Regions from separate parts of the Leeuwenhoekiella sp. W20_SRS_FM14 genome, predicted to be linked through region 3. Evidence: riboswitches for the same ligand, from Rfam matches in the RefSeq annotation. Region 3 holds a riboswitch; each other region holds the start of a gene.

Region 1 (2,271 bases), on a different contig from region 3:
TCTTGCGATTGCAAGCGCCTCATCAAATTTCTCTTCATTTATAAGCCTTAAAAACCTGCGAGACCCCGCTACATTTGTACGTTCTCCTACGTTTACAAAATTACTTTCGGGCGTAATAATTAAAGGTTCGAGTCCGCTTAATTTTAAGGGCCTAAATGCTACTTTAGTCGTATCAGCTGCTTCTAATCTGTTATTCATAAATACTATATTATAAAGCTGATTGTCCATTTTTAAAAGCCGGTAAGGGTCTTGGCTTATATTCTTTTACAAGTTCCGCAATTGCGCGTATGTGCTCTGGTGTTGTACCACAACAACCCCCTACTATATTAATAAGTTGTTTATCTAAATAGGATTTAATTTGAGAAGCCATTTCCTGCGCTGTCTCATCATATTCACCAAACGCGTTAGGCAATCCTGCATTAGGATATGCAGACACGGCAAAATCAGATTTGCTAGAGATAACCTCTAAATAGGGTGTTAATTGCTCTGCTCCTAAAGCACAATTAAACCCCACCGAAAGTAAGGGCATATGCCCTATTGAAATCAAAAAAGCCTCTGCGGTCTGACCAGAAAGTGTGCGTCCTGATGCATCTGTAATTGTACCACTTACCATAACCGGGACATCTACACCGCGCTCTTCTTTTAATTCTTCTATTGCAAACAAAGCAGCTTTTGCATTTAACGTATCAAAAATTGTTTCTACCAGAAGTATATCTACCCCTCCGTCTATAAGGGCTTCAGCTTGCTGTTTATACGCTATACGCAACTCATCAAATGAAATTGCTCTAAACCCAGGATCATTTACATCTGGCGACATACTCGCCGTTTTATTTGTAGGACCCATTGCTCCTGCTACAAAACGGGGTTTGTGTGGTTCTCTGGCAGTAAATTCTTCTGCTACTTTTTTAGCTATTTTAGCAGACTCGTAGTTTAAATCATACACCAACGCCTCCATACCGTAATCTGCCATGGCAATCGTAGTGCCGCTAAAAGTATTTGTTTCTACAATATCTGCTCCTGCTTCAAAATATTGAGCATGTACATCTGCAATTGCCTGAGGCTGAGTAAGACTCAATAAATCATTGTTTCCCTGTACAGGACTAGGCCAATCTTTAAAACGCTCTCCGCGGAAATCTTCTTCAGTGAATTTATAGCGCTGTAGCATTGTTCCCATAGCGCCATCAAGAACTAAGATGCGTTCTTGTAAAACATTATATAAATTATTCTGACTCATAAATCTCTTTCAAACTTCAATTACAAACATTAAAAAATGCTTTCTAAATTAGAAAGGTTCAGTAATTATGGTATCAAGAAAATAAAAAGGAAAGCCAGAATGACTTGTTTTTTGTTATCTATCCCTTACTAAATAAGAGTAGAACGTAGCACCTTCTCCAGAGGAGGGTTGCTAAGGCTTCAATGGGTCTAATCCCTCTGCCTTTCTTGATAACTTAATAAATAATGAACTTGTTTACAAAGATTGTAAAACAACTTGAGAATACACAAATTTTAAAGAATTAAAATTAAAAAGTTATCAAAATAAAACAGTTTTTAAATACGCTTAAATGAATCATTTATCCGCTTAAAAGTCTTAAAAAGCCATGTAATTGTACCCTTAAAATATTAATCGCCTGATTTACAATCTTGTATAAATTATTTTTTAAATTAAGTTTGTATACCCAAACGTATTACCTTAACAAAACCAAATTTAAACCTATGATTAGCAACACTACACAATCACATCCACGTTTTAAAGTTGTATCCTATGAAGAAGCTTCTGCTGAAGTTAAAGCCATCTATGATGATACTAAGAAAACACTTCAAATCCCTTTTGTTTTAAACTGGTTTAAATGTCAGGGGTCAAATCCTATTCTGTTAAAAGGTAATTGGGCCAAATTAAAATCTACACTCATGCAAGGTGATATTCCTAACGTTCTAAAACAGCTTATAATCTACAACGTCTCCAAAGAACGTAACTGTGAATACTGCGCACAAGCCCACGGAATTTTTGCAGACAGTATGAGTGCAATGATAAGTGAGAATGAAAATTTTAGAGTTACAAATGATCTTGAAAGTCCGTTGATTCCTGAAAGCTATCGCACTGCTATTAAAGTAGTAACTAAAGCAGCACTCAACCATGATATGATCGTAGATTCTGATTTTGAAAAACTTCGCGAGGCCGGCTTTGATGATGCAGAGATACAAGAACTTATGGCACAGGCAGATTTAGTAAATATGCTAAACACTCTGGCCGATGTTGCCGGAATCAAAATT
Region 2 (2,271 bases), on a different contig from region 3:
ACACGAGGGATTAAAATAGAAATCATATCTTTTTTAATCTTAGCAAGCATTTTTTCGTCTTCATCAAATTCGTCATGCTGTGTAGAAACTACAATAGCAACGATTTTTTGAGGTATGTTATCATCAGAATATTCAATGGTTACCTGTGCTTTAGCATCTGGGCGTAAATAGGTAATGTCTTTTTCTTCGCGGCGTAGTTTTGCCAGTTCGATCATAATGCGATGCGAGATGTCTAAAGCGAGAGGCATATAATTAGCCGTTTCTTTAGTCGCGTAACCAAACATCATCCCCTGGTCACCGGCTCCCTGCTCTTCTTTTGAAGCGCGGTCTACACCTTGATTAATATCTTTTGACTGCTCGTGTATAAGAGAGATTACACCACAGCTATCACCACTAAACTGGTAAGCTCCTTTTGTGTAACCAATATCGTTGATAACACCTCTTGCAATATTTTGAACATCTATATACGTATCGCTTTTTACTTCTCCGGCAAGTACAACCTGGCCGGTAGTCACAAGTGTTTCACAAGCTACTTTTGACTCGGGGTCAAAGGCTAGAAAATTGTCTAATAATGTATCGCTAATTTGATCAGCGATTTTATCCGGGTGTCCTTCAGACACGCTTTCTGAGGTAAATAAGTAAGCCATTCAAGCAATTTTTTCCCTACCGGGTTTTAAACTTCAGAATTATCTAAAATTCAAAATTAATTATCGATTCGTACCTCTGGTGTTTCCGCAGAGGATTGTCTTAAAGCCGAAAAAAAGATTTGACAAATGCCTGTTAAGGGTAGTGGTTACTGCCTTTAGCATTTTTTACACCGAAAAATTATTCAGTATAAGAGGTTGCAATCAGTCAAATCTTTCCTCTTTTGGGTGGCAAATGTATAAATTTAGAAGGTATTAAAAAACGGGAATCAAAATCTTATGAAAACTTTTCATTTTGTAAAATTAAACGTTCTTTACTTGCATATCTGTAAAAGGTTTTGCAATCTTTACACTCACAAAGTTCAAACACTTACTGAAATGTTATCAAGAAAGGCGGAGGGATAGACCCAATGAAGCCTTAGCAACCCTTCCTACGGGATGAAGGTGCTAAATTCTACAACAGTTTAATTACTGATGATAGATAACCTAACAAACTATTTGTTCTTAAATAGTTTATTTTTCTTCATAACATTTTTCTTGTAATTGATGCCAGGGCGGCACTATTTGACTTTTGGTTTTATTTTATTTTAACTAAAAAAAAGAGAAAAATGAGTACTCAAAAATTTTCAACACAGGCATTACACGCGGGTCATGACACTAAAGCTAACGGGGGCACACGCGCTGTGCCTATTTACCAGACGAGTAGCTATGTTTTTAACGACTCTGACCACGCCGCAGGATTATTCAATTTATCACAACCGGGGTTTATTTACACACGCTTAAATAATCCTACAAATGATATTCTAGAGCAACGCCTTGCTGCTCTTGAAGGTGGTATTGCAGCAGTTGTTACAGCCTCTGGTACAGCAGCAATCAATACCGCATTATTAACTCTTTTAAAACAGGGCGATCATATTGTGGCTTCCAGCAGTTTGTATGGTGGGACTTATAACCTATTAAGCGTTACACTTCCACGATTTGGGATTACAACCACTTTTGTAGATCCTGATGAGATGGCAAATTTTGACGCTGCTGTGCAGGATAATACGCGTGCTATTTTTGTCGAGTCTTTAGGGAATCCTAAGCTTGATGTGCTGGATTTAGAAGGAATTGCTGCTACAGCTAAGGCGCATAAAATACCTTTAATAGTAGATAATACCGTCGCTTCACCTGCACTTTTAAATCCTATTGCACACGGGGCAAATATTGTAATTCATTCTTTGACAAAATACATTAATGGTAACGGAACTTCTTTAGGTGGGGTTATTATAGATGCAGGTACTTTTGACTGGTCTAGCGGAAAATTCCCCGAGTTTACAGAACCTTCTGCGGGTTATCACGGGTTAGTATATCACGATGTATTGGGTCCTGCGGCCTTCATAGCAAAAACACGTATTGAAGGATTACGAGATCACGGCGCTGCTTTGAGTCCGTTTAACGCATTTCAAATTATTCAGGGATTAGAGACTTTAAAAGTCCGCATCAAACAACATAGTGAAAATGCATTGGAATTAGCAACCTGGTTAGAAGCACAGCCTGAAGTTACCTGGGTTAACTATCCTGGTTTAGCGAGTAGTAAATACAATACTTTAGCAAAAAAATACCTGCCTCACGGTCAAAGTGGGAT
Region 3 (2,271 bases):
ATCATTCAACTTGATGTCATTTCGAGCGCAGTCGAGAAACTCAATAAAAACTTTACGTGTTTAAAATAGCTTATAAATGATATTCTCAAAATTCGCGTATTCTGTACAAAGTCCAAGAAATTTTCAAATACGCGATTCTCAGGGATTGGGATTTTTAAAATTTCTACAAATTTTCATCATTAATTAAAACTAACATTTTAGTTATTGATATAGGTGAAATCGTTTTTTTTTTCACTAACTATATATTTTCTAATACTCCGTCTTATCTATTTTCTTTGTCCATTCTTGAAATGGTTTAATGGCGACTTCGGGAGACAATTGCTCAAAAGGGATGCTGCGTTTCTCATACGGCAGAGGAATTTCCTCATAAATAAACGCATCATCAAAGCCTATGTTAGCGGCATCAGTCTGGCTGCTTCCGTAGTACACTTTATCGGGTCTGGCCCAGTAAATGGCTCCCAGACACATTGGGCAAGGTTCGCAAGAAGTGTATATAGTACAACCATCAAGTTGAAACGAATTCAGGTTTTTACAAGCATCACGTATCGCCGTAACTTCAGCGTGTGCAGTGGGATCATTTGTAGAAGTAACTTTATTATTTCCTTTACCTATAATTTTTCCGTCTTTAACAATCACACAACCAAAGGGTCCGCCTTCATTGTTTTGCATTCCTTTTAAAGCTGCATTTACAGCTTCTAACATAAATTCTTCGTTGCTCATTATTTTTTGTGTTTGCTGTAAATATAGGAGTTTACGATAATTAGAGATTAATTAATTTATCTTATAGTCACCGGTATTCGATTATTTTCCGTCAAGAATAAATAGATACCACTTCCCTCCCACCGGTTTATACAACATCTTGCGAATATCCACATTATAAAAATATTAACTTTTAAAGTAGGTCAAATAATTATTCCTACAGTAATTTTGCGCCCTTAAATTAATTATCCAGAATCTCATAAGGGAGATAGCAACCTGCAATAACGAGCAAGGTGCTAAAATAGATAAGCCAATTACTTGGAAACCTTGTTAACACATACGTTTACGTAATTACTGCTATTGCCTTTTTGAGTATAAAATTATAAAATGGCAGAACTTAAGATTACTCCAAAATTCTCAGCACTCATTCCTTTATTCGTTTTTGTAGTTACCTTTCTCGGTGTAGGTATTTATCAAAACGATTTTTATGCACTTCCCGCACCTATTGCGGTTATTGTAGGGATTGTAGTCGCATTTCTAATGTTTAGACAGTCTATTAATACTAAAATAGACACGCTTTTAAAAGGCTGTGGTGATGATAAAATCCTTACGATGTGCTTGATTTACTTGCTTGCCGGTGCTTTTGCCGCCATCACTAATGCGACAGGAAGTGTTGACGCTATCGTAAATATGGGTTTAGACTTTATTGCGATTGAGTACATCTACGTGGGTATTTTTGTTATTGCAGGTTTCTTATCTGTTTCTACGGGAACTTCGGTAGGAGCGATTGTTGCGCTGGCTCCCATTGTGGTGGGTTTTGCAGCTAATAGCAGTGCAGACCTGGCGATACTTTGCGGTGCGCTTTTAGGTGGTAGTATGTTTGGAGATAACTTATCGGTTATTTCAGATACGACTATTGCGGCGACTCAATCACTGGCCACCAAAATGAGTGATAAATTTAAACAGAACATAAAAATTGCCGTACCTGCAGCTATAGGCACAATCGCTATATTAGTTTTTCAAGGGACAGATCTTACAGCTACTGAAGCTACAACTGTAAGCTATAACTATGATGTACTCAAAATTACACCATATATTTTGGTGATTTTACTTTCCATTCTTGGGCTTAATGTTTTTATAACCCTGTTTGTTGGCGTGTTGGCAGCAGGTATTTTGGGCATTAGCTATGGCGATTTTACGCTTATAGAATCTACTAAAATTGCCTATGAAGGTTTTACAAATATGACCGAAATCTTCTTATTGTCCTTGCTCACCGGCGGACTCGCAGCTCTGGTTGCCCGTAACGGCGGGATTGAATATATTCTGGTAACTATCAAAAAGCTAATTAAAAATAAAAAGACTGCAGAACTGGGCGTTGCAACCTTAGTAAGTACGATTAATATGGCTATTGCAAATAATACAGTATCTATAATCATTGCGGGTCCTATTGCAAAAACCATTAATGATGAGTACCAATTAGACAACAAAAAAACAGCATCTATTTTAGATATTTTTGCTTGTATTGTTCAGGGATTATTGCCGTATGGAGCGCAAGTGCTTATGATTTTAAGT

The links. Region 3 has a riboswitch for S-adenosylmethionine ahead of ACEN25_RS02745 (Na+/H+ antiporter NhaC family protein). Riboswitches for the same ligand answer to the same signal wherever they lie in the genome.
Region 1: linked by a shared signal. The riboswitch ahead of ACEN25_RS10565 (homocysteine S-methyltransferase family protein) and the one ahead of ACEN25_RS02745 (Na+/H+ antiporter NhaC family protein) in region 3 are both predicted to bind S-adenosylmethionine.
Region 2: linked by a shared signal. The riboswitch ahead of ACEN25_RS10645 (O-acetylhomoserine aminocarboxypropyltransferase/cysteine synthase family protein) and the one ahead of ACEN25_RS02745 (Na+/H+ antiporter NhaC family protein) in region 3 are both predicted to bind S-adenosylmethionine.

The regions. Positions count from the first base shown of each region.
Region 1 covers NZ_JBGQOK010000005.1:186,180-188,450, forward strand. The annotation lists gene metH (methionine synthase) at 1-198, opposite strand, end outside; gene ACEN25_RS10565 (homocysteine S-methyltransferase family protein) at 209-1,234, opposite strand; SAM riboswitch class I at 1,346-1,450, opposite strand; gene ACEN25_RS10570 (carboxymuconolactone decarboxylase family protein) at 1,714-2,271, shown strand, end outside.
Region 2 covers NZ_JBGQOK010000005.1:203,651-205,921, reverse strand. The annotation lists gene metK (methionine adenosyltransferase) at 1-647, opposite strand, end outside; SAM riboswitch class I at 1,023-1,132, shown strand; gene ACEN25_RS10645 (O-acetylhomoserine aminocarboxypropyltransferase/cysteine synthase family protein) at 1,253-2,271, shown strand, end outside.
Region 3 covers NZ_JBGQOK010000001.1:658,205-660,475, reverse strand. The annotation lists gene ACEN25_RS02750 (nucleoside deaminase) at 250-720, opposite strand; SAM-I-IV-variant riboswitch at 940-1,037, shown strand; gene ACEN25_RS02745 (Na+/H+ antiporter NhaC family protein) at 1,087-2,271, shown strand, end outside.